Linked DNA regions of Streptacidiphilus albus JL83. Each later gene encodes a partner of the first gene's protein in a complex. Links are inferred from orthologs where the notes say so. Each region holds a gene or a part of one and is shown on either strand. Other genes may lie near its edges. The genes, in order: mfd and uvrA.

The links.
Region 2: the proteins of mfd (region 1) and uvrA are in contact, whole or in part, in a crystal structure (PDB 4DFC), measured with the Escherichia coli proteins. The link is inferred for Streptacidiphilus albus JL83 from one-to-one orthologs.

What each region holds. Positions count from the first base shown.
Region 1 is NZ_JQML01000001.1:5,552,623-5,567,133, reverse strand. What follows is about bases 5,507-9,694. They hold mfd (transcription-repair coupling factor), read right to left. Parts: upstream 9,313-9,694; coding sequence 5,707-9,312; downstream 5,507-5,706. Other genes in these bases: BS75_RS44740 (hypothetical protein), read right to left, coding at 9,489-9,694; BS75_RS24325 (DMT family protein), read right to left, coding at 5,507-5,635. Outside these bases: BS75_RS24345 (serine/threonine-protein kinase), read right to left, coding at 1-1,168; BS75_RS24340 (hypothetical protein), read right to left, coding at 1,227-1,766; BS75_RS24335 (N-6 DNA methylase), read right to left, coding at 1,872-3,911; BS75_RS50570 (DUF4352 domain-containing protein), read left to right, coding at 4,142-4,732; more of BS75_RS24325, read right to left, coding at 4,745-5,506; more of BS75_RS44740, read right to left, coding at 9,695-10,541; BS75_RS24310 (SUKH-4 family immunity protein), read right to left, coding at 10,648-12,810; BS75_RS24305 (SMI1/KNR4 family protein), read right to left, coding at 12,818-13,855; BS75_RS24300 (YwqJ-related putative deaminase), read left to right, coding at 14,108-14,511. UniProt on the Escherichia coli protein: Couples transcription and DNA repair by recognizing RNA polymerase (RNAP) stalled at DNA lesions. Mediates ATP-dependent release of RNAP and its truncated transcript from the DNA, and recruitment of nucleotide excision repair machinery to the damaged site.
Region 2 is NZ_JQML01000001.1:6,606,191-6,619,994, forward strand. What follows is about bases 4,372-7,852. They hold uvrA (excinuclease ABC subunit UvrA), read left to right. Parts: upstream 4,372-4,676; coding sequence 4,677-7,652; downstream 7,653-7,852. Other genes in these bases: BS75_RS28945 (Rieske (2Fe-2S) protein), read left to right, coding at 7,762-7,852. Also shown: BS75_RS28905 (LysR family transcriptional regulator), read right to left, coding at 1-3; BS75_RS28910 (MFS transporter), read left to right, coding at 70-1,521; BS75_RS28915 (cold-shock protein), read right to left, coding at 1,622-1,825; BS75_RS28920 (cold-shock protein), read left to right, coding at 2,374-2,577; BS75_RS28925 (hypothetical protein), read left to right, coding at 2,741-2,950; BS75_RS28930 (MBL fold metallo-hydrolase), read right to left, coding at 2,971-3,621; BS75_RS28935 (maleylpyruvate isomerase N-terminal domain-containing protein), read right to left, coding at 3,627-4,295; more of BS75_RS28945, read left to right, coding at 7,853-8,253; BS75_RS28950 (hypothetical protein), read left to right, coding at 8,373-8,813; excinuclease ABC subunit UvrC, read left to right, coding at 8,981-10,993; RNase adapter RapZ, read left to right, coding at 10,996-11,904; BS75_RS28965 (gluconeogenesis factor YvcK family protein), read left to right, coding at 11,976-12,998; DNA-binding protein WhiA, read left to right, coding at 12,989-13,804. UniProt on the Escherichia coli protein: The UvrABC repair system catalyzes the recognition and processing of DNA lesions. UvrA is an ATPase and a DNA-binding protein. A damage recognition complex composed of 2 UvrA and 2 UvrB subunits scans DNA for abnormalities.

The DNA.
Region 1 (14,511 bases):
CGGCAGCGCCGCGTTCCGCCACCGCCCTCGGCAGCGAGGACGCCAGCAGCTCCGCCGCCTCGCCGAAGCGCCCGGACACCGACAGCTCCGAGGCCAGCGCCGCCGCCTCCGCCGGATCCGGACCGGTGACCCGTGCCGCTGCAACCGCGTCCCGGGCCGGGGCCTGGGACGGGGACGGAGCCTGGGACGGGGCCTGGGACGGCGGCGGCGCGGACGGGTGCCGGAACGGGCGCGCCGGGTCCGGCAGCGCCGACCGTCGCAGCGCCGCCGCCGCGTCGTCGCTGGACCGGGGCAGCAGCGGCAGCAGCAGCCGGTAGACCTCCTGTGCGGACCCCGGGCGCCCGGCCGGATCCTTCGCCAGCAGCAGCGCCAGCAACCGCTCCAGCTCGACCGGGACGTCCGGACGCAGCTCCCGCACCGGCCTCGGCGCGGTCCGCACATGCTGGTCCATCACCGCCAGCGGCGTCGGCCCGCGGAACGGCGCCTCGCCGGTCAGCACCGCGTACAGGGTGCAGCCCAGCGAGTAGAGGTCGCTGCGGGCGTCGGACTCGCCGGTGAGCGCCTGCTCGGGGGCCATGTAGGCGGGCGTGCCGAGCGGGTGGCCGGTGCGGGTGAGGGTGCTCAGCTCCGGCTCGAAGGCCGAGGCGATGCCCAGGTCGAGCAGCACCACCCGCCCGTCCGGACGCACCATCACATTGCTGGGCTTGAGGTCCCGGTGGACCACCGGTACGGCGTGGACGACCGCGAGCGCCGCGCACAGCTGCGCCGCGACCGCGACCGCCGTCTCGCCGGACAGCCGGTCGCTCTCGGCGATCAGGTCCGCCAGCGGCAGGCCCTCGACCAGCTGCATCACCAGGTAGTGGTGCCGTCCCTCGGTCCCCGCGTCGAAGACCGTGACCAGCCCGGGGTGGTCCAGCCGGGCCGTCACCCGGCACTCCCGGGCGAACCTGGCCTGTTGGTCGGCCAGGTCGAGCGAGCCGGTCACCGGCTGCCCGTCGGTGGCGGCGGCGACGAAGTCGTCCCGGAGCAGCTTCACCGCGACCTGGCGGCCGAGCCGCAGGTCGGTGCCCTGCCAGACCTGGCCCATCCCGCCCCGGCCGATCAGCGAGTCCAGCCGGTAGCGTCCGCCCACGACCCGCTCGGCCGCAGCGGGCTGTGCCCCGCTCACCGGCGGCCCCCGCCGGCGCCCGGCTCGCGCGGACCGCCCGGCTCGCGCAGGCGCTCGCTCAGTCGGCGCAGTTCGGCGCCGACGTCCTCGGTCGCCGGGTCGCGAACCGGTACCGGGGCCGGTGCAGGGGCGGGGCCGGCACGGGGGCCGGCGCGAAGGCCGGGGCCGGTGCCGACGGCGGCGGGTACGGCCCCGGCCAGGGCCCGGGCTGCTGGAAGGCCGGCGGCCAGGCGCCCCGGGCGTCCGGAACCGCCGTCGGCCACGGCTGGGCGGCCCACGCCTGCTGCCGCTTGCGCACCTGCAGCTGCAGCGAGGCCACGAAGTGCGCACACGCCCCGAGGGTGACCACCAGCACCAGCAGCCAGAAGAGCGCGTTCGGACTGTGCCCCTTGGCCGTGCTCAGGTCCGCCACGCCCTCGGCGGCCAGCGCGCCCACGAAGAACACCACCACCGCCCACGCACCGGACGTCCGCCGGTGCGCGGCCAGCCAGGTCGCCGGGACGAAACCGAGGAAGCCCAGGCTGAGCAGCGGCAGCAGGGCGAGCAGGACCGTGCCGGCCCGCCAGTCGAGTGGATGACTACTGCGCTGACCTGCCATAGGAGTTGCTCCGGACGGGTACGGGGGCGACGTTGCGTAGGCCACCGTACCGCCGCCGGCCGACGGCCGACCCGTAGTCCCCGCAGTCCGTCTGCACCGGTTCGATCACTCTTCCGGCCGCAGGCTCCCGTCGGCGAAGCCGGCCGCGATGCCCTGCGCCAGCTGCTCCCCGAGGGCCGCTGCCTCGGCCAGCCCGTGCTCGAACAGCGCCAGTTGTCGGAAGGGCGCGGCATAGCGGCGCTGCTCGGCCGGCGACAGCCGGGGCACCCGGGCACGTCTGACGTCCCGTCGGGAGAGGGTCGTGCCGGAGCCGGTGCCGCCGGAGCGCTCGGCGCGCAGTGCCACTCCCAGGAAACCGGCCAGGAACCACGGGTCGAGCACCGCCGGATCGGGGCGCAGCACCTGCGCCCCCCGGGGCGCGGGGACCGGCGGACCGGCGTGCACCTCGGCCACCACGCTCCCGCCGCCACCGCCACCGGTACCGGCGCCGCCCGGCGCGGGCAGCACCACGTCCCCCGCCCGGACCGGTTCGCCCTCGCCCAGCAGTTCCAGGCCGCCCCCGCGCAGCAGCTCGCCGACGGTCGACGCGGACCGGTTCAGCTCCCCGCCGGCGGCGGTCCCGTCCCCGTCGGAGCGGTCGCCGGGACGGTGGCCGGGCAGCGCCGCGGCCGGCGGTGCCAGCTGCGCCAGCAGCGCGGCCAGCCGCTGCTGCTGCGCCGTCAGCAGGCCGTGCGCGTCGGCCGGGCGCTGCGGCAGGTGCCGGGCCGGGGTGAGGTCGACGGCGTCGTCCAGCAGGTCGATGACGGGTACCGCCCGGTGTACGCCGGGCAGGTCCGGCAGTCGTCCGGACTCGTAGCCCTGCCAGGCGTCCAGCACGGCCTCCGGATAGTCCTCCGGGGAGCCCGAGACGTCCGCGAGCAGCACCCGGAGCGGTGCGGGCTCGCCCGACACCGGGCGGCGCAGCAGCCAGAGGTGCAGCGGCACGGCGGCGGGCGCGGCAACGCCGGTGGGCAGCGCGAGCACCGCGCGCAGCGCCCCGCGCCGCAGCAGGTCGGCGCGCACCCGGCGGCCCGAGCGACGGGCGGCGACCGCTCCGGGCAGCAGCAGTACCACCAGGCCGCCGGGGCGGACCCGGGCGAGGCAGTGCTGCGCCCAGGCGAGCTCGGAGTCCGCCCGCGCCGGGAGCCCGTACTCCCAGCGCGGGTCGTAGGCGAGTTCGTCGGCGCCCCAGTTGCGCTCGTTGTAGGGCGGGCGGCTGAGCACGGCGTCGGCGTTCACACCGGGCAGGGCGGCCTCGGCGCGCAGCGCGTCCCCGGCGGCGAGGTGGAGCGGCAGCGGCAGCGGGACGCCGAGCGGGCAGCGCAGGGCGAGCCGGAGCAGGGCGACGGCCGCGAGGTCGGGGTCGGCCTCCTGGCCGTGGCAGCTGCCGCAGTGGACGTCGCCCCGGCCGTCGCTCCCGGCGGCCAGCAGCAGGGTGCCGCCGCCGCAGGCCGGGTCGTAGAGGGAGTCGGGGGCGTCGGTCCGGGCCAGTCGGCCCATCAGTGCGGCGACCTCGGCGGACAGCGCGGCGCCCGGTCGGTGCGCGGAGTCGGCCGGTCCGCCGGTCAGCTCGGTGGCGGCGGCCTGCGGGCCGTCGCCACCGGGGAAGTCGGCGGCGTACTCGGCGAGCAGCCGGGCCAGGCCGAGCTGGGTGCTGCCGTAGAGCGCGGGCAGCCGCAGCAGCCGGGCGCCGTCAGGGCCGAGGGTGCGGACGGCCAGCAGGCCGAGGGCGGCGGGCAGGTCGGTGGCGAGCTCCTGGTCCGGCCGCGGCGCCAGCGACTGCCAGCGGTCGGGGTCGCGCTGCAGCAGGAGCAGCAGGGCCAGGGCCGGGACCAGGGGCGCGGCCGGCGAGTCGGCGGGGTGGCGGAGCCGCTCCAACTGCTGCCGGACGCGTTCCCGCAGCGGCACCTCGGCGATCTTGCCCTGGGCCCGGAGCCAGGCCTCGACCTCGGTCAGCGAGAAGGCCGGGCTGGTCTCGCTACCGCCGACCGGGCGCGGGAAGTCCGGGTGCCGACGGCGCCAGTTGCTGACGGCCGCCCGGCCGACACCGGCCAGCCGGGCGATCTCGACGGCGCTGACCCGGGCCGCTCCGGCGGGGTCGGACATCTGCGCCTCCTGCTGCTGGGCCTGAGCCGGCGTCGCCCCGGGGCGGGGAGAGACCGGCGCTGTGACGGCGAGCATACCCAAGGCATCGGCGCAGCAACGTTCACAGCGTGAACGTCATGACTTCCACAGTTCTGGTTGACGACGTACACAAGCAGTGGTGTGATTGGCCATGCCAGCACGGCAACCGCCGAACGGCTCGCAAATCAGGGGGTTTCACCATGTCAAAGCGTATGTTCACAGCCCGTCGGAGCACCTTCGCCCTGTTCACAGGTGCGCTGGTACTCGGCAGCGCCACCGCCTGCTCGCTCCCCAGCACGCCCACGGTGACCTCGGTCAAGTCCACGTCCGCCGGCGGATCGGGTTCGAGCACCGGCAAGAGCACGGGGGGCAAGGCCAAGGCGAAGGCCGCACAGGTCGGCGACACCATCTCGCTCAAGGGCATGGAGGGCGAGTCGGCCGACGTCACGGTGGTCAAGCTGGTCGCCGACCCGCAGGGGGCGGACCAGTACACCACCCCGGACAGCGGCAAGCGCTTCTACGCCGTGCAGTTCCGGATCAAGGACACCGGCAGCGCCGGCTACAGCGACTCGCCCTCCAACGGCGCGGCGGTCGTCGACAGCCAGGGGCAGGTGTACCAGGCCGACGGCGTCGACGACACCACGGCCGGCAGCAGCTTCCCGGCCGCGCTGAACATCGCCGACGGCGACAGCGCGCTCGGCTTCATCACCTTCCAGGTGCCGACCGGTGCCAAAATCGTCAAGATCCAGTTCGGCCTGGACAGCGGCATGGCGGACCAGACCGGCCAGTGGAACGTGAACTGACCGGGCCGGCGGTCACCCTATCCGGGTGGGGTGGCTCGGTTCGGCGACCTCGGCGGGGGCCTCCTCGACCGGGGAGACCTCGCCGAAGCGGGCCAGGGCCAGGGCGCCCACGACGGCCAGGGCGAATCCGGCCAGGGCCAGCGGGAGCATCCCGGGCCGGGTCCGGTCGCCGAGCAGCACCACACCGAGGACGGCGGGCAGGGCCGTCTCGCCGAGGACCATCGCCGCCGTCGCCGTGGTGACCTTGCCCCCGCGCACCCCCTCGGTCATGAAGACGAAGGAGACCGCACCGCCCGCGAGCAGCGCGTAGGTGGCCGGTTCTGACAGCAGCGGCCACAGGTCGAGACCGTGGATGGCCGGCAGCACCCGCACGGCCAGGCCGACCACGCCGAAGCCCAGGCCGCACAGGGTGCCCATGACGGCCGCCCGGACCGGCTCGCGGAGCTTCCAGACGAAGCCGCCGACCGCGGCGATCACCAGCACCGCCGCCAGCAGCATCCAGTGGAAGGCCATGCCCGGCTGCTTGTGGCCCTCCGCCCCGGCTGTGGCGCCGAGGACCGCGAGTCCGACGCACACCCCGGCGACCCCGGCCCACTCGGCCCGGCCCAGCCGGATCCGCAGCAGCGCCGCGCCGAGCACGGCGGTGACCGCCAGCGCGCCCGCCAGCGCCGCCTGGACGACGTAGAGCGGCAGCGAGCGCAGGGCGATCAGCTGGGCGACGAAGCCCAGCGCGTCCAGCAGCAGACCCGCCGCGAACGGCAGGTTGACCATCGCCCGGACCGTTCCGAGCAGGCCCGATCCTTCGGCGGAGGGCGAGTGCCGCTGCGCGCCGAGGGCCTGCAGAACCATGGCGACGCCGAAGCACAGGGCGGCGGCGAGCGCCATGAGGAGTCCGAGGAGCATGCTCCGACCTTATCCGGCCGGAGCGCCGAACCTCGAAGCGGCGGCCCCGCGGCCCGCGCCGCCCGGCGCCGCTACCGGCGCGGCGCCGCCGCGCCGGCGGCCGCGGCCAGCTCGTCGAAGATGGTGGTCAGCAGCTCCGCGCACCAGGCCAGCAGCTCCCGGCCGACCACCGGCTTGCCGCCGATCTTCCCGCTGCCGGGCCGGGGCACCAGCAGCAGCTTGGTCGCGGCCTTCACCTGGGTGCGCGGATACAGCCGCTGCAGCCGCAGCTCCTGCGACTCCCGCAGCTCCGCCGGGCCGAAGCGGATGTTCTGCCCCTGGAGGGTGATGTCGGAGATCCCGCAGCGCCGCGCGAACAGCCGCAGCCCCGCCACCAGCAGCAGGTTCTCCACCGGCTCCGGCAGCTTGCCGTAGCGGTCGGTCAGCTCGGCCCGCACCGCCGCGATGTCCTCCTCCGAGTTCACCGCCGCGATCGACCGGTACGCCTGCAGCCGCAGCCGCTCGCCCGGCGCGTAGTCGTGCGGGATGTGGGCGTCCACCGGCAGTTCGATCTTGACGTCCAGCGGCTCCTCCTCCGGCTCCGCCCCGCCGTTGTCGACGCTCTCGCGGTACTCGGCCACCGCCTCGCCGACCATCCGGATGTAGAGGTCGAAGCCGACGCCGGCGATGTGCCCGGACTGCTCGCCGCCGAGCAGGTTGCCCGCGCCGCGGATCTCCAGGTCCTTCATGGCCACGTACATGCCCGCGCCCATCTCGGTGTGCTGGGCGATCGTCGCCAGCCGCTCGTGCGCGGTCTCGGTCAGCGGCTTCTCCGGCGGGTAGAGCATGTAGGCGTAGCCGCGCTCGCGCCCGCGCCCGACCCGGCCGCGCAGCTGGTGCAGCTGCGAGAGGCCGAAGGTGTCGCCGCGCTCCACGATCAGGGTGTTGGCGTTGGAGATGTCGATCCCGGACTCCACGATCGTGGTCGACACCAGGACGTCGAACTCCTTCTCCCAGAAGTCCACCACGACCTTCTCCAGCGCCGTCTCGCCCATCTGCCCGTGCGCGGTCGCGATCCGTGCCTCCGGGACCAGCTCCTTCAGCTTCGCCGCCGCCTTGTCGATCGACTCGACCCGGTTGTGGATGTAGAAGACCTGGCCCTCGCGCAGCAGCTCGCGCCGGATCGCCGCCGAGATCTGCTTCTCGTCGTAGGCGCCGACGAAGGTCAGCACCGGGTGCCGCTCCTCCGGCGGGGTGGTGATGGTCGACATCTCGCGGATCCCGGTGACCGCCATCTCCAGGGTGCGCGGGATCGGCGTCGCCGACATGGTCAGCACGTCGACATTGGCCCGGAGCTTCTTCAGCTGCTCCTTGTGCTCGACGCCGAAGCGCTGCTCCTCGTCGACGATGACCAGGCCCAGGTCCTTGAACCGGGTGTCGGCCGAGAACAGCCGGTGGGTGCCGATGACGATGTCGACACTGCCCTCGCGCAGCCCCTCCAGCACGGCCTTGGCCTCGCTGTCGGACTGGAACCGGGAGAGCGCCTTCACCACCACCGGGAAGTTGGTGTAGCGCTCGGCGAAGGTCGAGAAGTGCTGCTGGACCAGCAGCGTCGTCGGCACCAGCACCGCGACCTGCTTGCCGTCCTGGACCGCCTTGAACGCCGCCCGAACCGCGATCTCGGTCTTGCCGTAGCCGACGTCGCCGCAGACCAGCCGGTCCATCGGGACCGACTTCTCCATGTCCTCCTTGACCTCGGCGATGGTGGTCAGCTGGTCCGGGGTCTCCGCGTAGGGGAAGGCGTCCTCCAGCTCGCGCTGCCAGGGGGTGTCCGGGCCGAAGGCGTGCCCGGGGGCGGCCATCCGGGCCGAGTAGAGCCGGATCAGGTCCCCGGCGATCTCCTTGACCGCCTTCTTCGCCCGCGACTTGGTCTTGGTCCAGTCCGCGCCGCCGAGCCGGTGCAGCGAGGGGGACTCGCCGCCGACGTACTTGGTGACCTGCTCCAGCTGGTCGGTCGGCACGAACAGCCGGTCGCCCGGCTGCCCCTTCTTGGCCGGGGCGTACTCCAGCACCAGGTACTCGCGGGTCGCGCCCTGGACGGTGCGCTGCACCATCTCCACGTAGCGGCCGACGCCGTGCGCCTCGTGGACCACGTAGTCGCCGGACTGCAGCGCCAGCGGGTCGATGCCGTTGCGGCGGCGCGAGGGCATCCGCCGCATGTCCTTGGTCGAGGACTTCTGCCCGGCCAGGTCGGTCTCGGTGACCACCATCAGCTTCAGCGCGTCCGCGACCAGGCCGAACTCGATCGAACCGCAGGCCACATGGACGACGTCGGGGTCCGGCGCGGTGGTCAGGTCGGGGGTGAGCCGGGCGCCGATGCCCTCCCCGGACAGCATCTCCGCGATCCGGGACGCCGGTCCCTGACCCTCCGTCACCAGCACCACCCGCCAGCCCTCGGCCAGCCGGCCCTTGGCGTCGGCGATGGCACGGGCGGTGTCGCCCCGGTACGCCTCGGCCGGGTGCATCGCGAGATGGAGCACGTCGGGACCGGTGGCCGCCGACTCGTCGGCGGCGAAGGGGCTGACCGACCACCAGGGCAGGCCGATGTCGGCCGCGTGCTCGCGGACGTCCGCGATCGACCACAGCGAGGCCGCGCCCACGTCCAGCGGCCGGTCGCCGCCGGAGGCCGCGGCGACCCAGGAGGCGTGCAGGAACTCCTCGCTGGTCGCCACCAGGTCCGCCGCCCGGGTCCGCACCCGCTCCGGGTCGCAGACCACGGCGACGCTGCCCTGCGGCAGCACGTCGACCAGCAGCTCCATGTCGTCCACCAGCACCGGCGCCAGGGACTCCATGCCCTCGACGGCGATGCCCTGGGCGATCCGGTCCAGGATGTCCGCCAGCTCCGGGTGCTCGGCCGCGAGTTCGGCGGCGCGCGCCGTCACCGCGTCGGTGAGCAGCAGCTCACGGCAGGGCGGGGCCCACAGCCCGTGCTGGGCGACCTCCAGCGAGCGCTGGTCGGCGACCTTGAAGTAGCGGATCTCCTCGACCTCGTCGCCCCAGAACTCCACCCGCAGCGGGTGCTCCTCGGTGGGCGGGAAGACGTCCAGGATGCCGCCGCGCACGGCGAACTCGCCGCGCTTCTCCACCAGTTCGACCCGCTGGTAGGCGGCTGCGGCCAGTCGGCGGACCAGGTCCTCCAGGTCCACCTCCTGCCGCACCGCCAGGCTGACCGGTTCCAGCTCCGCCAGGCCCTTGACCTGCGGCTGCAACACGCTGCGGATCGGCGCCACGATCACCTGCAGCGGCCCGGCGGCCGGGTCGTCGGCGCGCGGGTGGGCGATCCGGCGCAGCACCGCGAGCCGTCGGCCGACCGTGTCGGAGCGCGGCGACAGCCGCTCGTGCGGCAGGGTCTCCCAGGCCGGGAACTCCGCCACGGTGTCCGGCGGCAGCAGCGAGCCGAGCGCCGCCGCCAGGTCCTCGGCCTCGCGGCCGGTCGCGGTGACGGCCAGGACCGGCCGGCCGCGCTGCCCCTTGGCAGCGTCGGCGAGGGCACGGGCGAGGGCCGCGACCGCGAACGGCCGGGCAGCGGGCGGACCCACCAGGTCCAGCTGGCGGCGGTCCCCGGCGAGCGCGGACTGCGCCGCCTCAGCGAGGGCCGGGTCGGACGCGACAACGTCAAGCAGGCCGGTCAGGCTCATGGACTTCTCTCAGCCGGGGGGCAACGCGAAGCACCCCGTCTGCGAGGCAGCCGGGGGATTCCAGCGTACGCCCCCGGCCCGACAGGCCGCCCGACCGTTTTCCACCCGTCCGCGTGCCGTCCGGTCCCGCGCCGGCCGCGAAGTTGTCCACAGCCTGGGGACGACGGCCGCCCGGGTCACCCGGCCTGCGCCCCCGCAGGCCCGCCTGCCTCGGCCCCCGGCTCGGCCTCGGGCTCGGCCTCAGGCCCGTCCTCCGGCTCGGCCCCGGGTGCCGGTTCGAGCTCCGCCCCGACCCCGACCCCGACCTCGCCCCTGACCTCGCCCCTGGTCTCTTCCTCGTCCTCGTCCGGCCCGGGCACGACCGCGCCGGTCAGCACCATCAGCGTCTGCCGGATGTGGTCCAGATGGGCGCGGACCTCGCTCCGCTGCTCGGCGAAGGCCTCCTCCTCACGCGCCGAGGCCGCGCCGATCCGCTCCGCCTCCCGGTGCGCGGCCTCGACCAGGCGCTCCGCCTGCATCCCGGCCTCGGCCTCGACGTCGGCGGCGCGGGCGCGCATCGCCCGGCCGTGCCGCTCCGCCTCGCCCAGCAGCCGCTCCACCTTGGCCGTGGCCGCATCCTCCCAGGCAGTGACCTCGGCCTCCACCGCGTCCTGCTCCTCGTCGGCGGCCAGCTGCTTGGCGGCCAGCTCGGCGTGGGCCTCGCGGGACTCCCCCGCCGCGCGGGCCCGGGTCGCGGCCACGTCCGCCTCGGCCGCGTCCAGCAGCACCCTGGCCTCCCGGACCGCCTCCGCCATCCCGGTCCGGGCCTGTTCCTCGGCCCACGCCAGCTCGCGCTCGGCGTACTGGTCGGCCTCGGCCCGGACCTCGCTCCCGTAGGCCGCGGCCTCGTTCTCCTCCCGCTCGGCCTCCGCCCGGGCGGTGTCCCGCAGCTCCTCGGCGAGCCGCGCCGCCTCGTCGGCCAGCGCCGCCGCCTGGTCCTCCGCCAGGGCGAGCAGCCGCTGGGCGCGCTCACCCAGCTCGCCGAAGGCCGGCGGCGCCGCCTCGGCCACGGCCCGGACGACGCCGTCGAGCTCCCGCTCCAGCCTGCGCGTCTCCTCACCCAGGTCGGACAGCCGCTGCCAGGCCCGGTCCCGCTCGGCGGTGACCTGGCCGACGGCCTGCTCGACCTGGCGAACCTCGTATCCACGACGGGTGACGGTGAAGCCGTGCGGAGAGACGGCGTCGCTCATTGGGCTGGTCCTCTCGTCCGTTGAATGGATCATCGATGCAAATGATCAATATCTGATCCATTTTGCACAGATCCATCCTGCGCCCGAGAGGACCGACACCCTCAGCTCAGAACAAGCCGTCCCACAACTGCTCCAGCAGCACCGCCCACCAGCTCTCCGGGTCGGCCAGGGCGGCCGGGTCCACCGCCGCCAACTGGGTCTGGAGGTCGGTCGTCCACCGGCCGGCCTGATCCGGCGTCAGCCCGAACCGGTAGCGCCACAGCCGGCCGAGCACGGCCAGCGAGCGGATGAACTCCGGCAGCCCGCTGTTGACGAACCGCGGCTGCGTGGCCTCCGGGCCCGCCGGCTGCGCCGGCGTCCCCAGGTCCACCGCCACGATCGCCGCAGTCCCGTACTGGACGCAGAGCTGGCGGCCGTAGTCGTTGCCCAGCACCAGGTAGGTGCCGGCGTCCGGACCCGCCATGACCCCGCGCTCCGCCGCGAGCTCGGCCAACGTCGGCACCGGACGGCCCGGCTGGCCCTGCCCCCAGAAGAACGGGCCGAAGTCCATCGGCAGGCCGGCCCAGGTCAGCGCCATCGACACCACCTCGGGCACGCCCTGGCGGGACACCGCCTGCGGCTCGTAGCGGAACACGTTCTGCGCGCCGAAGGCCTGCACCAGCTCGTCCGCGAGCGCCTGCGGCGGCAGCTGCGGCGGGGGCGGGACCGAGCCCGGGGCGGGAAGCGGCGCCCGCAGCGAGCGCTGCGGCACCGGACCCGCCGCATGGGTGTGCAGCTCGGCATGGTGCTCCAGCAGCAGCTGGATCCCGCGCTGCCGCGCCGCCCGGTCCCGCCCGTAGGCGGCGTTGCTCGACACCCGGACGTTGGGCCAGGCCTCCTGCACCATCCGGCGGCAGTAGCCGGCCGGCAGGTCGCAGCTCTCCAGCTCCGTGTGCAGCTCCAGCACCTGCTCCGGCGGCACGTTCAGGCGCCGGACCTCCTGCAGGATCTGCCACTCCGGGTGCGGCATCCCCGGCGTCGAACGCTGGATGATCTGCTGCTCGGAGCCGTCCGGGCCGCGGTAGCGGAGCACCGCCATGTAGCCCGGGCCGACGGTCGGCACGGTCGGCGCCGGAGGCAGTTGCACCGGCCCGGTCGAGGGCGGCGGCACGGCCCGGCCGGACTGCGGCGACTGCGGGCCGAAGGGCACCGGCGGGGGCGGCGGCGGAGGCACCGACCCGCCGCGCCGGTCGGGGGCGTTCAGGCCCAGGTCCAGGGCTGCGGCGAACTGCGTCGGGACATAGCTGTCCGCCTCGTCGGCACCCAGCGGCGCCGACGGCGGCGGGGGCGGCGAGTTCGGCGGCACCGAGGGCGACTGCGGCACCGCGGGCGGAGGAGTCTGCGGGCGCAGCGACGGCGGCGGGGGCGGCGGCGCCTGGTGCGGCGGCGCCTGGTGCGGCGGCGCCTGGTGCGACGGGGCCTGGTGCGACGGGGCCTGGACGGGTGCCGCCTGGTGGGACAGGGGGCCGTTGGGCAGCGGACGGTCGGGCGCGGGCCGCGGCCCGTCCGGTGCCTGCGGCGGCGCGACCGGCGGGGCGGCCAGCATCGTCGGCGCGTAGTCCAGCGAGGGCGCGGGCTGCGGCGGCTGCACCGGGGGCTGCTGCTGCACCGGGGGCTGCGGCGGCGGCCGGAACTCCGGCCGGAACTGCTGCTGCGACTGGGCCTGCGGCGGGGACGGCGGGGCCAGCATCGTCGGCACCTCGCCGGGCGGACCCGGCGACACCGGCGGGGCCACCAGCAGGGCCGGCTCCTCCTCCGGGGCGACCGACGCGTTCGGGGCCGGCGCAACCGACGGGGTGGGCGTGCGCTCGCCCGGGCCCCAGAGGTTGGCCGGCGGCCGGACCGCCTCGGCGGCGATCGCCGCCTCCCCGGCCTCCTTCAGCCACTGCGGCGGACTCAGCAGGAAGGACGTCGCCTCCGCCGCCTCCGCGTCCGGCGGCGAGGGCATCCGGGCCGGGGTGGCGCCGACCGGGCGGCCGTAGGCCTCCTCGTAGCGGCGCACCACGTCGTTGATCGGCAGGGCCGGCCACAGCGTGGTCGCCCCGGTCTCCCGGGAGATCACCATCCGCACCGCGCCGCCGTCCGACGCCGGACCGTCCGCGCGGTCCACCGCCCAGGCCACGAAGCCCAGGTCGAACTCCCGCACCCGCACCTCGCGGCGCTGGTACGAGGGCACACCCTCATTGATCCACTGCTCGGCGCGCTGCTGCGCGTCCGCGTAGGTCACCACGCCCGGCTCACCCCTCCACCGGGACGGCGCGGGCGAAGCCGCCGTCCACCATCAGCTGTGCCACTGTCTGCAGCTCGGGCGGGCTGCCCGCGAGCCGCAGCAGGAAGTCGTCGAAGTCGTTGCCGCAGGGGAGCAGCAGCCGCTCGCAGCGCCGGTCCGGCGTCAGCTCCGGACTGCCGTCGTCCCGGGCGTCGTCGTGCGGCAGGAACCACACCGTGCCGATCGAGCCGCCCTTGACCTTCAGTGCGATCAGCCCGCCCTGGGCGTAGCCGATGCCGAGGTAGTCCTTGGTCAGATGGTCGCGCAGGCACTTGTTGGCATACACCAGGTCGTTGACGGAGCGCTCCTGACCGAGCGTGAGGAACGGCTGGTCGACCAGGATGCCGAACTCCGTGTTCAGCGCCACGCCCTTGGGCGCCAGCCCGCCGGCCGCCTTCAGGAACGTCCGGAACGCACCCGGCAGGCTGTAGCCGAGGCCCTCCTCGGCCGACTGCACCCGCGCCTCGCTGACGCCGCCGGCGGTCGCACCCTCGGCCGACTCCGCGCCCTCCGGGGCCGCGACCCCGGTCGGCGGCTGCAGCGGCGCCAACGGGAAGTGCACCGGCCGCCGCTCCTGCAGCGGACGGGTGCCGCGCTTGGCATGGTCGGCGGTGGACAGCACCAGCCCGCCGTGGTGCCGGAGCAGCGATTTCACCTCGACCGGGACCAGCTCCATCCGGCGGCTGCCCGGCTGGGCCGGTCCGACCGAGTGGTGCCAGGTCCACCCGGCCGGGGTGACCACCGGTGACTCCGCGTCAGCCCACAATTCATGGCCGGAGGCGTGGAGCGCGGCATTCGCCGACACGTAGTCGGTCAGCCGCAACTCGTCCACGCCGAAGCCGGCGGGCGGGTCGGCGACCTCGGCCACCGCCCGCGCATAAGGACCGAAGTCCGGAAAACCCCGGCCGTCGACCCGGACCCCGTTCGGGTATGCGGTGGACCGCAACGGATCGGGGAAGTGCACGACCTGCCCGGCGTAGGCCGCGTTGGGCCGACCTGTCGTCATCGAGTTGCCCCCTGCTGGAACTGGCTGCCGGTCCAAGACTAGGGGCTGCGTCCAGCCTCCGGATCTCCGCCTGTGCCGGAAGCCCGGGCGCTGCCCGCGCACGCCCGGATCCGCACCCCGACTTCCCTCGCATAGTGGGCATTTGGCAAGCTGGACCCTTGCAGCAGCGGTGGGCGGCCCTCACCGACGGGGGCTGCCGCGCGGCAAGTGTCCCTGCTCCGCCGTGCGCGAGGACAGTGAGGACCTACCGACGTGGACACCGAAGCACGCCAACCGACGACCGCCGCACCACTCCTGCGGCAGCGCCGGGACAGTCTGATGCCCATAGTGGCCGCCGCCCTCTCCGTGCGCGGCGACACCCACACCCACGTGGGCGAGAAGAACGGGACGCCCCCGCCGCTGCACCCCCTGGTCGCCGAGTTCCTGGACGCCCTGCCGTCGGCCCAGCGGGAGCGCTTCACCGGCCGCTGCCCGGAAACGGTGCTGCTCTCCCAGTTCTTCGGCGGCGCCGAGGCGAGCCGCTCCAAGCGGGCCTCCCGCAAGCCCTTCACCGAGTCGGACGCCCGGAAGTCCCTGCGCGGGGCCCGGATGACGACTGTGCGGATACGCGAGGTGGGAGACCCCGCGCACGGCACCCACCAGCCGCCCTGCCGCTC
Region 2 (13,804 bases), 1.1 Mb from region 1 along the record:
CATGAGACGCAATACTAGCTTCGCAATCAGGAACTGGTGCTCAGCATTCGCGCTCGGCAGCATGGAGGAATGATCGACACACGCCACCGCCGCACCGCATTCCTGATAGCGGGCTGCTTCTTCATGGAGATGCTGGACGGAACCATCGTCTCCACCGCCGCCCCGCAGCTCGGGGCCTCCCTCCACACCGCAGCGGTCTCGGTCGGACTGGTGGTCACCGCCTACCTGCTGACCGTCGCCACGCTGATCCCGCTCAGCGGCTGGCTGGCCGCCCGGTACGGGCCCCGCCGGACCATGCTCGGCGCCATCGCGCTGTTCACCCTGGCCTCGCTCGCCTGCGCGGCCAGCTCCGACCTGGCCGAACTGGTCGCCATGCGGGTGCTCCAGGGCGTGGGCGGGGCGATGATGGTCCCGGTCGGCCGAATGGTCGTGCTCGGCCCGGCCGCCAAGCCCGACATCCCCCGGCTGATGGCGTACATCGTCTGGCCCGGGCTGGTCGCCCCCGTGGTCGCCCCGCTGCTGGGTGGGCTGATCACCACCTACGCCGACTGGCACTGGCTGTTCCTGGTCAACCTGCCGCTGGGGCTGGCCGCCTTCGCCGTCACCTGGCGGCTCGTCACCGGCGGCCCGCAGCCGGACTCTCCGCCGCTGGACCGGATCGGGGTGCTGCTCACCTGCGCCGGTCTGGCCGGGGTCACCTGGACCGCCCACCTGCTCTCCGGCACGCCCACCCCCTGGGCCACGGCCGCACTGCTCGGTGCGGCCTCCGCCACCGTGCTGGCCCTCGCCGTCCGGCACCTGCTGCGCGCCCCGCACCCGCTGGTGGCGCTGCGGGTGCTGAGCGCCCCCGGGCTGCGCGCCTCGGTCGTCGGCGGCACGCTCTACTGGGCGGTCGTCGGAGCGGTGCCGTTCCTGCTGCCGCTGCTGTTCGAGGAGGTCTTCGACTGGAGCCCGGTGAAGTCCGGCGCGCTGGTGCTCTTCGTCTTCGTCGGCAACATCGGCGTCAAGCCGGCCACCACCTGGCTGATGAACCGTTTCGGCTTCCGCGTGCTGCTGATGGCCAGCACCCTGGTGCTGGCCGCGACCATGGCCGGCTGCGCGCTGCTCACCGCCGCCACCCCGCCGGTGCTGATCGCGCTGCTGGCCGCGCTGAGCGGCGTGGCCCGCTCCGTCGGCATGACCGGCTACTCGGTCCTGGCCGTCAGCGACACCCCGCCGGAGCGGATGCGCGACGCCAACACCCTGTCGGCGACGCTCACCCAGACGGCGGCCGGGCTGGGCATCGCGGTCGCCGCGGTGGCGCTGCGGCTGGGCGGGGCGATCAGCGGCGACCCGGCGACGGTCTACGGCACCGCCTTCGGCGTGCTCGGCCTGCTGGCCCTGCTCGCCGCCGTCGACGCCTTCCGGCTGCACCCGGCCACCGGTGACGCGGTGCTCCGCCCCGGTGGCGGGCAGCCGACCGGCCCGGCGGGCATCCTCACCGTCGACCGCGCGGCGGCCCCGGCTCCGGCCGCCGAGTAGGCCGCCGAGTAGGCCGCCGCACGGAAACGCGACGGCGCCCCCGTACCGGAGGACCGGTGCGGGGGCGCCGTCGACGCGCTGGGATCGATCAGATCACACGTCAGATGACGCGGATGTTCTCGGCCTGCGGGCCCTTCTGGCCCTGCGTGACCTCGAACTCGACCTTCTGGCCCTCAAGGAGCTCGCGGAAGCCCTGCGCGTTGATGTTCGAGTAGTGAGCGAAGACGTCGGCGCCGCCGCCGTCCTGCTCGATGAAGCCGAAGCCCTTTTCAGCGTTGAACCACTTCACGGTACCGGTGGCCATATTGGTCTCCTTCTTGTACAGGGGCTGGTGCCAGAGCCCACCCTGTGTGGACTCCGTGTCGCCGGGATGATCACCCTGGTCATGAAGAGACCTGCAAAAGCACGAACGCCCGTGATCGCGATCACGGGCGGCCAAACTTAGGGAACCACGCACTGCAACTGATCACCAGAATACAGGGGGAGGGCCGGGGGTCGTCAACAGATTCCGGTGATCTCTACGACCCCCGGATCCGGGCGCCCGCCCGGGTTCTGGGCGCTTTCGCACGGCTTTGGGCGTCCTTGCCCAGAGGTTCCGAAAGGGCTCGGGACCGGCTCCGGCCCACCGGCGACATGCCTCCCGAGCTGCGGTGAACGCGTCGCGTGGTCGTCCGGCCGCGCATCGTGTACGGTTTTGCCCTGTAGTAGTCGTGGTTCTCGACGTTTGTACGCCCGTGATCCCGATCGCGGGCGTTTCTGTTGTTTGCGATCTTCGTCATGAGCAGTGCGGGCGGCGACTGCGGAGTCCGCACGGTGCGGCTCCTGCGCGACTGCATGAGGAGAGCAACAGACATGGCCACCGGTACCGTCAAGTGGTTCAACGCCGAAAAGGGCTTCGGCTTCATCGAGCAGGACGGCGGCGGCGCCGACGTCTTCGCCCACTACTCCAACATCAACGCCCAGGGCTTCCGCGAGCTCCTTGAGGGCCAGAAGGTCGAGTTCGACGTCACGCAGGGCCAGAAGGGCCCGCAGGCCGAGAACATCCGCCCGCTGTAAGGCTCCCCGCCTGAGCGTGTGACCAACGCGATGTGCCCCCGTACCGCTCTGCCGGTACGGGGGCACATCGCGTTTCCGGGGTCCGCGCCGGGTGGCCCCGGTGCGGGGCGCGTGCTTCCGTGGACGGGGTATCCGGGGACCGGGGGCGTGTGAGGAGGACACTGTGGGTGTCGAACCGTACTCGTTGAGGATCCGCCAGGCCGGCAGCTCGCTGGTGCACGTCGCCCGGCGCACCGGCATCGACGCCGAGACCCCCTGCGGCTACCGCCCCGGGGCCGGCCACTACACCGTGGTCGCGGCGGAGCCGGTGAGCTGCCCCGACTGCGTCCGCCACGCCGAGGACCGGCTGGCCGAGGTCCCCGGCGGACGCTGACCGCCGTCCCGCGTCCGCGGCTACCAGCCGCGGGCGCGCCACTCGGCGAGGTGCGGGCGCTCCGCGCCGAGCGTGGTGTCGTCGCCGTGGCCCGGGTAGATCCAGGTCTCGTCGGAGAGCGGGCCGAAGACCTTCTCCTCCAGCCCGTCCATCAGCGAGGTGAAGGCCACCGGGTCGAGGGTCCGCCCGGGGCCGCCCGGGAAGAGGCAGTCGCCGGTGAAGACGTGGGAGTGGCCCTGCGGGTCGTCGTAGACCAGGACGATCGCCCCCGGGGTGTGCCCGATCAGGTGCCGGACGGTCAGCCCGACCTCGCCGACCCGCAGGATGTCGCCGTCCGACAGCTCCAGCGCGGTCGGGATGTCGATCCCCTCGGCGTCGAAGCGCCCGGCCGCCGTCCGGGCCCCGGTCGCGGCGACCACCTCGGCCAGGGCGCTCCAGTGGTCGCGGTGCCGGTGGGTGGTCACCACCGTGGCGAGCCCGTCGCCGACCGTCTCCAGCAGCACCGGCGCCTCGGCGGCGGCGTCGACCAGCAGCTGCTCCCCGGTGGCCCGGCAGCGCAGCAGATAGGCGTTGTTGTCCATGGACCCCACGGCGACCTTGGTGATCACCAGCTGGGGCAGCTCCCGTACGTCCGGCGTTCCGCCGACCTTGACTGCTCCGTGGTACGACATGCGGCTCAGCCTAGCGGGGGCAGGACCGGCAGGTCCGTGATCGGGACACCCAGGTCCGAACCGTCCGAGCGGCCCGACATCCAGGCCACCCGGGCGTGGCCGGGGGCGTCCTCCAGCCGCTTCAGCAGCTCCGGGGCGAGCAGGCCGGAGTCGGTGTGGACGGCGGTCAGCCTCCCCAGCTCCGACTCGACGAACTCGGCCGACCAGTGCTCGGGGCGGTAGTCGAGGCCGAGGTCCACATGGTGGTACTCGATCTCCTTGAGCCGCTTCTCCGGGACGCCCTCGGCCGGGAACGGGCCCAGCCGGTGCGGGACCACGACCGACCAGGCCGCGTCCGGCATGGCCGCGAACTCGCGGTGCAACCCGAGGTCGGCGTCCCGGAGGTCGGTGTACTGCTCGGCCGGGCCGCGTCCGGCGCCGGCCTCGATGTCGCGGTCGCGGGCCTCCGGGCTCGGGTACATCGGGATGGACTGCCCGGTGCGCGCGCCCCGGATCAGGTTGCCCAGGGCGTCGGCGTTGCGGGCGATGTGGGTGAGGACGTGGCCGCGGCTCCAGCCGGGCAGCAGCGAGGGTTCCCGGACCTGCTCGGGCAGCATCGGCCCGACGGAGCGCAGCAGCCGCTCCTGGGCCGCGGCGGCTGCCGCGGCGGCGGTGGCGTGACTGGGGGTGGGCATGGTGTCTCCACATTCGACGCGATGGGTCGTGTCCCGGGTGCCGTACGGTCGTTGCACCGGGTGCGGCAGGAATCACGCTACCGTCGGAATGTCACCCGATCGGGTGAGGGATCGCGATTGCCCTGAAAATCGAACACGTGCTCCCATAGTCTTCAGTGGCCGCAACGGCCGACACGGTGACCGCGCCGACCCGGTGCCTACGATGGTGGACGGACCCAGGTCCGGCACGCGTCCGCGCCGACCGGCTCGACTCCGTCCAGTACGGCCCAGATCAGTACGGCACTGCTCAGTACGACCCTGCCCAGCACGACCACATTCGTCGGGCAGCCCCGGATCGCCCCGTCCAGGACTGCCCGACTCCCGTCCGGAAGGTCCAGAAGCGTGGCAGACCGCCTCGTTGTCCGCGGTGCTCGCGAGCACAACCTCAAGAACGTGTCGCTCGACCTGCCCCGCGACTCCCTCATCGTCTTCACCGGGCTGTCCGGCTCGGGAAAGTCCTCGCTCGCCTTCGACACGATCTTCGCCGAGGGCCAGCGCCGCTACGTCGAGTCGCTCTCCTCCTACGCCCGGCAGTTCCTCGGCCAGATGGACAAGCCGGACGTCGACTTCATCGAGGGCCTCTCCCCGGCCGTCTCGATCGACCAGAAGTCGACCTCCAGGAACCCGCGCTCCACCGTCGGCACCATCACCGAGGTCTACGACTACCTGCGGCTGCTGTTCGCCCGGATCGGCCACCCGCACTGCCCCGAGTGCGGTCGGCCGATCGCCCGGCAGTCGCCGCAGCAGATCGTCGACAAGATCCTGGAGCTGCCCGAGGGCACCAAGTTCCAGCTGCTGAGCCCGCTGGTCCGGGCCCGCAAGGGCGAGTTCGTCGACCTCTTCGCCGACCTCCAGACCAAGGGCTACGCCCGGGCCCGGGTGGACGGCGCGACGGTCCAGCTGACCGAGCCGCCGGTGCTCAAGAAGCAGGAGAAGCACACCATCGACGTGGTCGTCGACCGGCTCACGGTGAAGAAGAGCGCCCAGCGCCGGCTCACCGACTCGGTCGAGACCGCGCTCAAGCTCTCCGGCGGCACGGTCGTGCTGGACTTCGTCGACCTGGCCGAGGACGACCCCGAGCGTGAGCGGATGTACTCCGAGCACCTCTACTGCACCTTCGACGACATCTCCTACGAGGAGCTGGAGCCGCGCTCCTTCTCCTTCAACTCGCCCTTCGGCGCCTGCCCGGAGTGCACCGGCATCGGCACCCGGATGGAGGTGGACCCGGAGCTGATCGTCCCCGACGAGGAGAAGACCCTCGCCGAGGGCGCGATCCACCCCTGGTCGCTGGGCCACACCAAGGAGTACCACCTGCGGTTGATCGGGGCGCTGGCCAAGGAGCTCGGCTTCCGGATGGACATCCCCTGGGCGGGGCTGCCGCAGCGGGCCAAGAAGGCGCTGCTCCACGGCCACAAGACCCAGGTCGAGGTGCGCTTCACCAACCGCTTCGGGCGGGAGCGCTCGTACATCACCGGCTTCGAGGGCGCGGTGCCCTTCGTCCAGCGCCGGCACGCCGACTCGGAGAGCGACAGCAGTCGCGAACGCTTCGAGGGCTACATGCGCGAGGTCCCCTGCCCGGCCTGCCACGGCACCCGGCTGAAGCCGGTGGTGCTGGCGGTCACCATGGCCGGGAAGTCGATCGCCGACGTCGCCGCGATGTCGATCAGCGACTGCGCCGAGTTCCTGGGCGCGATGGAGCTCTCCGAGCGGGAGAAGACCATCGCCGAGCGGGTGCTGAAGGAGGTCAACGAGCGGCTGAGGTTCCTGGTCGACGTCGGCCTGGACTACCTCTCGCTGAACCGGGCGGCCGGGACCCTCTCCGGCGGCGAGGCGCAGCGGATCCGGCTGGCCACCCAGATCGGCTCGGGCCTGGTCGGGGTGCTGTACGTGCTGGACGAGCCCTCGATCGGGCTGCACCAGCGGGACAACCACCGGCTGATCGAGACCCTGGTCCGGCTGCGCGACCTGGGCAACACCCTGATCGTGGTGGAGCACGACGAGGACACCATCCGCACCGCGGACTGGGTCGTCGACATCGGTCCTGGCGCGGGCGAGCACGGCGGCCATGTGGTTCACTCCGGTTCGCGCGAGGGCCTGCTGGCCAACGAGCAGTCGCTGACCGGCGCCTACCTCTCCGGCCGCCGCTCCATCCCGACGCCGGACGTCCGCCGCCCGGTCGACCCGCAGCGGCAGATCACCGTCCACGGTGCCCGCGAGCACAACCTCAAGGACGTCGACGTCAGCTTCCCGCTGGGGATGTTCACGGCGATCACCGGGGTCTCCGGCTCCGGCAAGTCGACGCTGGTCAACGACATCCTCTACACCCACCTCGCCCGCGAGCTGAACGGCGCGCGGAGCGTGCCGGGGCGGCACACCCGGGTCACCGGCACCGAGCTGGTGGACAAGGTGGTCCATGTCGACCAGTCGCCGATCGGCCGCACCCCCCGGTCCAACCCGGCGACCTACACCGGCGTCTTCGACCATGTCCGCCGGCTGTTCGCGGAGACCACGGAGGCCAAGGTCCGGGGCTACCTGCCCGGGCGCTTCTCCTTCAACGTCAAGGGCGGGCGCTGCGAGAACTGCGCCGGCGACGGCACCATCAAGATCGAGATGAACTTCCTGCCGGACGTCTACGTCCCCTGCGAGGTCTGCCACGGGGCCCGCTACAACCGGGAGACCCTGGACGTCCACTACAAGGGCAAGTCCATCGCCGAGGTGCTGGACATGCCGATCGAGGAGGGGCTGGAGTTCTTCGAGGCGGTCCCGCCGATCGCCCGGCACCTGCGGACGCTCACCGACGTCGGCCTCGGCTACGTCCGGCTGGGCCAGTCCGCGCCGACCCTGTCGGGCGGCGAGGCGCAGCGCGTGAAGCTGGCCTCGGAGCTGCAGAAGCGCTCCACCGGCCGCACCGTCTACGTCCTGGACGAGCCCACCACCGGGCTGCACTTCGAGGACATCAGCAAGCTGATCAAGGTGCTGACCGGCCTGGTGGAGAAGGGCAACACGGTCATCGTCATCGAGCACAACCTGGACGTGATCAAGACCGCCGACTGGGTCGTCGACATGGGCCCCGAGGGCGGCAACGGCGGCGGCATGGTCGTCGCCGAGGGCACGCCGGAGCAGATCGCCCTGGTCGGCGAGAGCCACACCGGCAAGTTCCTCCGCGACATCCTGGGCGACCGGGTGTTCGAGGAGGAGGCAGCCGCCAAGCGAAAGCCCGCCGCCAAGAAGGCCGCCGCGAAGAAGGCCGTCGCGAAGAAGCCCGTCGCGAAGAAGGCTGTCGCCAAGAAGGCGGCCGGGCGGTCGAAGACCGGCTAAGTGATCCACAGGCAGGGCGCATAGGGTGCACCCGGGGCCGCAACCAGCCCCGGGTGCCGCGCGTTGTGCCGAGTGCACCCCCGTCGTCTGCCTCCGGAGCAAGCCGATCATGTCGCAGCCCACCACCGCCCCGCTGGACCTGCAGCACCCCGCCGAATCCGGCGCCGAGCCCTGCTGCGGCGGCTGCGGGCCCTCGCGGCGCAGCCTGCTGCGCGGCGCCGCCGCGGTCGGGGTGGCGGGCGCCGCCGCCGTCGGTCTCGCGGCCTGCTCCTCCGGCTCCTCCGGCTCCTCCTCGTCCTCCGCGAGCGGCCCGACGACGCTGGGTCCGACCAGTGACGTCGCCGTCGGCGGCGGCAAGCTGTACAAGTCGGACAAGGTGGTGGTGACCCAGCCGACCGCAGGCGTCTTCAAGGCGTTCAGCGCGATCTGCACCCACCAGGGCTGCCTGGTGGACGGGGTCTCCAGCGGGGTGATCCAGTGCCCCTGCCACGGCAGCGAGTTCAACATCACCACCGGTGCGGTGGTCCAGGGCCCGGCCCCCACCCCGCTGCCGGAGAAGACGCTCACCGTCTCCGACGGCAAGATCGTCGTCACCCTCTGAGCACTGCGCCCACCCGCCGCCGGGGGCATGCCGTATGTTCGCCGGCCGCTCCGCGGCGCATGCTGGTCCTGGGCGGACGCCGGCTCGGCGGCGCCGGTGGGACGTTGGAGGGGGAGCCGATGGGGGCCGAACTCGCGGAGCTGGCCAGCTCCGGGGCCACGACGCTGGTCGGGCTGCTGGTCTCGGACTCGTGGGAGCAGGTGAAGCAGCGCGTCGGCGCGCTGTTCGCCCGGGGCCGTTCGGAGCAGGCGGCCACCGAGGAACTGGAGCTGTCCCGGGCGGAGTTGATCGCCGCGCGGGAGGCCGGGGACACCGGCACGGCGGCGGACGCCGAGGCGGCCTGGCGGGTCCAGCTGCGCCGGGTGCTGCTGGCCGACCCGGCCGCCGTGGCGGAGCTGGAGGCGCTGCTGCGGGAGATCGGGCCGCCGCAGCCGGAGGCCGCCGGCGGCTCCCTGCACAACTCGATCACCGGCCCGGTGCGCAACAGCACGGTCGTCCAGGCCCGTGACACCCGGATCGGCAGCATCGGCCCGCCCCCGGCCCGCGACCGCCGGCCCTGACACCGCGGGCGGCGCGGGCGGCGCCGACGATCGCGGGGCGTGCTGTCGGACCCGGGCGCTAGTGTCTTCACTGTCTCGGCTGATCCGTTCGCAGGGAGTTCCGCCCGTATGTCGTCACCGCCTCGTGTGTGCTGGTCAGCCGCAGCGTGCCGGGCTGGGGGTTCCTGATGGCCGACCCGTCCGCCTACCGCCCCGCGCCGGGGCAGATCCCGACCTCCCCGGGCGTCTACAAGTTCCGGGACGCCCAGCACCGGGTGATCTACGTCGGGAAGGCCAAGAGCCTGCGCCCCAGGCTCAGCAGCTACTTCCAGGACCTGGCCAACCTCCACCCGCGCACCCGGCAGATGGTCACCACGGCGGCCTCGGTCGAGTGGACCGTGGTCGGCACCGAGGTCGAGGCGCTCCAGCTGGAGTACAGCTGGATCAAGGAGTTCGACCCCCGCTTCAACGTCAAGTACCGCGACGACAAGAGCTACCCCTCGCTGGCGGTGACCCTGAACGAGGAGTTCCCCCGGGTCCAGGTGATGCGCGGGCCGAAGAAGCGCGGGGTGCGCTACTTCGGCCCCTACGGGCACGCCTGGGCGATCCGGGAGACGGTCGACCTGATGCTCCGGGTCTTCCCGGTCCGGACCTGCTCCGCCGGGGTCTTCAAGCGGGCCGAACAGGTCGGCCGGCCCTGCCTGCTCGGCTACATCGGCAAGTGCTCGGCGCCCTGCGTCGGCCGGATCTCGCCCGAGGACCACCGGGCGCTGGCCGAGGAGTTCTGCGACTTCATGGCCGGCCGCACCGGCGCCTACCTGCGCCGGCTCGAACAGGAGATGAAGCAGGCCGCCGCCGAGATGGAGTACGAGCGGGCCGGGCGGCTGCGCGACGACATCGAGGCGTTGAAGCGCGCCATGGAGAAGAACGCGGTCGTCCTCGCCGACGGCACCGACGCCGACCTGCTCGCCCTCGCCGAGGACGAGTTGGAGGCCGCGGTGCAGATCTTCCACGTCCGCGGCGGCCGGGTGCGCGGCCAGCGCGGCTGGGTCACCGACAAGGTCGAGAACGTCGACACCGCCGGGCTGGTCGAGCACGCGCTGCTCCAGCTCTACGGGGAGGAGCGCGGGGAGGCGGTGCCGCGCGAGGTACTGGTCCCGGCGCTGCCGGACCCGGTCGGGCCGATCGCCGAGTGGCTCAGCGAGCGCCGGGGCAGCCGGGTCGACCTGCGGGTCCCGCAGCGCGGCGACAAGCGGGAGCTGATGGTGACGGTGGAGCGCAACGCCGCCCAGGCGCTGTCGCTGCACAAGACCAAGCGCGCCTCCGACCTCACCACCCGCAGCGTGGCGCTGCAGGAGATCGCCGACGCCCTCGGCCTGGACACCGCCCCGCTGCGGATCGAGTGCTACGACATCTCCCACCTCCAGGGCCAGGACGTGGTCGCCTCCATGGTCGTCTTCGAGGACGGGCTGGCCCGCAAGAGCGAGTACCGGCGCTTCGCGATCAAGTCCTTCGAGGGCCAGGACGACGTCCGCTCGATGCACGAGGTGATCACCCGCCGCTTCAAGCACACCGAGCAGCCCAAGGAGCGGGACGAGGAGACCGGGAAGCCGCGCCGCTTCGCCTACCCGCCGCAGCTGATCGTGGTCGACGGCGGCGAGCCGCAGGTCGCCGCCGCCCAGCGGGCGCTGACCGAGCTCGGGGTGCACGACGTCGCGCTCTGCGGGCTGGCCAAGCGGCTGGAGGAGGTCTGGCTCCCGGGCGAGGACGACCCGGTGGTGCTGCCGCGCAGCAGCGAGGGCCTGTACCTGCTGCAGCGGGTCCGCGACGAGGCGCACCGGTTCGCCATCACCTACCAGCGGCAGAAGCGCGCCAAGCGGCTCACCGCTGGCGGCCTGGACGACGTCCCCGGGCTCGGCGAGGCCCGGCGGCAGGCGCTGCTGAAGCACTTCGGCTCGGTCAGGCGGATGCGCACCGCGACGGTCGAGGAGATCTGCGCGGTCCCGGGGTTCGGCCCGCGCACGGCGGCGGTTGTTGTGGCAGCGTTGGCCTCGATGACACCGGCTGCTCCTACCGTTAACACGGCGACCGGGGAGGTCATCACCGATGGTGATGTCACTCGTGCGAGTGACACAGGGAAGCCGCAGACGGCCGCGAGCGTTGAGGTTGATGATGCGAGCGAAAGCGGGGAGAAGAAGTGACTGTGTCTGGTAGTACCACCGGTGCCGTCGGCACCGTGGAGGTGCCCGAGGTGGTGCCCGAGTTGGTGATCATCTCGGGCATGTCGGGGGCGGGCCGGAGCACCGCCGCGAAGTGCCTGGAGGATCTCGGCTGGTTCGTGGTCGACAACCTGCCGCCGTCGCTGATACCGACCATGGTGGACCTCGGGGCGCGCTCCCAGGGAGCGGTCGCCCGGATAGGCGCGGTGGTCGACGTCCGCGGCCGCAGCTTCTTCGACGACCTGCTGGCCTCGCTGGAGGACCTGGAGCGGCGCGGCGTCCGGCTGCGGGTGGTCTTCCTGGAGGCCTCCGACGACGCCCTGGTCCGGCGGTTCGAGAGCGTCCGCCGACCGCACCCGCTGCAGGGCGAGGGGCGGATCGTGGACGGCATCGCCCAGGAGCGGACCCTGCTGCGCGACCTGCGCGGCGAGGCCGACCTGGTGATCGACACCTCCGACCTCAACGTCCACGAACTCCGGGCCAAGATGGACGCGCAGTTCGCCGACGACCAGGAGCCGCAGCTGCGGGCCACGGTGATGTCCTTCGGTTTCAAGTACGGCCTGCCGGTCGACGCCGACCTGGTCGTCGACTGCCGGTTCCTGCCGAACCCGCACTGGGTCCCCGAGCTCCGCGCGCGTACCGGGACCGACGAGGAGGTCGCCCGCTACGTCTTCGACCAGCCCGGGGCCAAGGAGTTCCTGGACCAGTACGCGGATCTGCTGCGCATCGTCACCGACGGCTACCGGCGCGAGGGCAAGCGCTACATGACGGTTGCCGTAGGCTGCACCGGAGGCAAGCACCGCAGCGTGGCCATGTCGGAACGGCTGGCCAAGCGGCTGATCTCGGACGGCCTGGAAACGGTGCTGGTGCACCGCGACATGGGCCGCGAGTAGGGCGCGACCGGCAGCAGGACCGGACGGGCAGCGGGGCGGCGGGGCAGCAACGGCGCGGTAGAGGGGCACGGGTGTCGGCACACATCATCGGTGGGCGGCAGATCCGGCGCCGCCGTGGGGCGCCGCGGATCGTCGCGCTCGGCGGCGGCCAGGGGCTGTCCGCCTCGCTGTCGGCACTGCGGCGGCTCACCGGCGAGCTCACGGCCGTGGTCACGGTCGCCGACGACGGCGGCTCCAGCGGGCGGCTGCGCGCCGAGTTGGGCGTGCTGCCGCCGGGGGACCTGCGCAAGGCGCTGGCCGCCCTGTGCGGGGACGACGAGTGGGGCCGGACCTGGTCCGAGGTCATCCAACACCGCTTCCAGAGCAACGGCGACCTGCACGGCCACGCGGTCGGCAACCTGCTGATCGTGGCGCTGTGGGAGAAGTTGGGCGATCCGGTCGAGGCGCTGGCCTATGTCGGCCGGCTGCTGGGCGCGCACGGCCGGGTGCTGCCGATGTCCGCCGTGCCGCTGGACATCGAGGCCACCGTCCGGGGCCTGGACCCGGCCTTCCCCGAGCGGATGGACACCGTCCGGGGCCAGGCCGAAGTGGCGGTCACCCCGGGCGAGGTGGAGTCGGTACGGCTGCTGCCGCAGGACCCGCCGGCCGTGCCCGAGGCGGTCGAGGCGGTGCTGGAGGCGGACTGGGTGGTGCTCGGTCCCGGCTCCTGGTTCACCAGCGTGCTGCCGCACCTGATGGTCCCTCAGCTGCGCACCGCACTGGTCGAGGCCAGGGCCCGAAAGGTGCTGGCGCTCAACCTGGTTGCGCAGCCCGGCGAGACCGAGGGCTTCTCCCCGCAGCGGCACCTGGAGGTCTTCGGTGCGCATGCGCCGGAGCTGACGGTCGACTTCGTGCTCGCCGACAAGGAGGCCGTGGCCGACGCGGAGGCGCTGCGCAGTGCGGCCAAGCGTCTGGGGGCCGAACTCGTGCTCGACGACGTCGCGGCGGTGGAGCCGGGCACCCGAGTCCCCTCCGGGCGACACGACCCGGAGCTTCTGGCGGCCGCGTACGACCGGATCTTCAGGATGCATGGAAGGATCGCGCCATGGCGATGACGGCAGCGGTGAAGGACGAAATCAGCCGACTCCCCGTCACCCGGGCCTGTTGCCGCAAGGCGGAGGTGTCGGCGGTTCTGCGGTTCGCGGGCGGTCTGCACATTGTGGGCGGACGCATCGTGATCGAGGCGGAGCTCGACACCGGAGTGGCGGCACGGCGACTGCGCAAGGACCTGCTGGAGATCTTCGGGCACTCCTCGGAGCTGGTGGTGATGGCCCCCGGCGGTCTGCGACGCGGCAGCCGGTACGTGGTGCGGGTGGTGAAGGACGGCGAACTGCTGGCCCGGCAGACGGGCCTGGTGGACGGGCGGGGACGCCCGATCCGGGGGCTTCCCCCGGCGGTGGTCTCCGGGGCGACCTGTGACGCGGAGGCGGCCTGGCGCGGCGCCTTCCTGGCCCACGGGTCGCTCACCGAGCCGGGCAGGTCCTCCTCGCTGGAGGTCACCTGCCCCGGCTCGGAGGCGGCGCTGGCGCTGGTCGGCGCGGCCCGGCGGCTGGGCATCCCGGCCAAGGCCCGCGAGGTGCGCGGGGTGGACCGGGTGGTGATCAGGGACGGCGACGCGATCGGCGCGCTGCTGACCCGGCTGGGCGCGCACGAGTCGCTGCTGGCCTGGGAGGAGCGGCGGATGCGCCGCGAGGTCCGGGCGACGGCGAACCGGCTGGCCAACTTCGACGACGCCAACCTGCGCCGCTCGGCTCGGGCCGCGGTCGCGGCCGGCGCCCGGGTGCAGCGGGCGCTGGAGATCCTCGGCGAGGAGGTCCCGGAGCACCTGGCCGCGGCCGGGCGGCTGCGGATGGAGCACAAG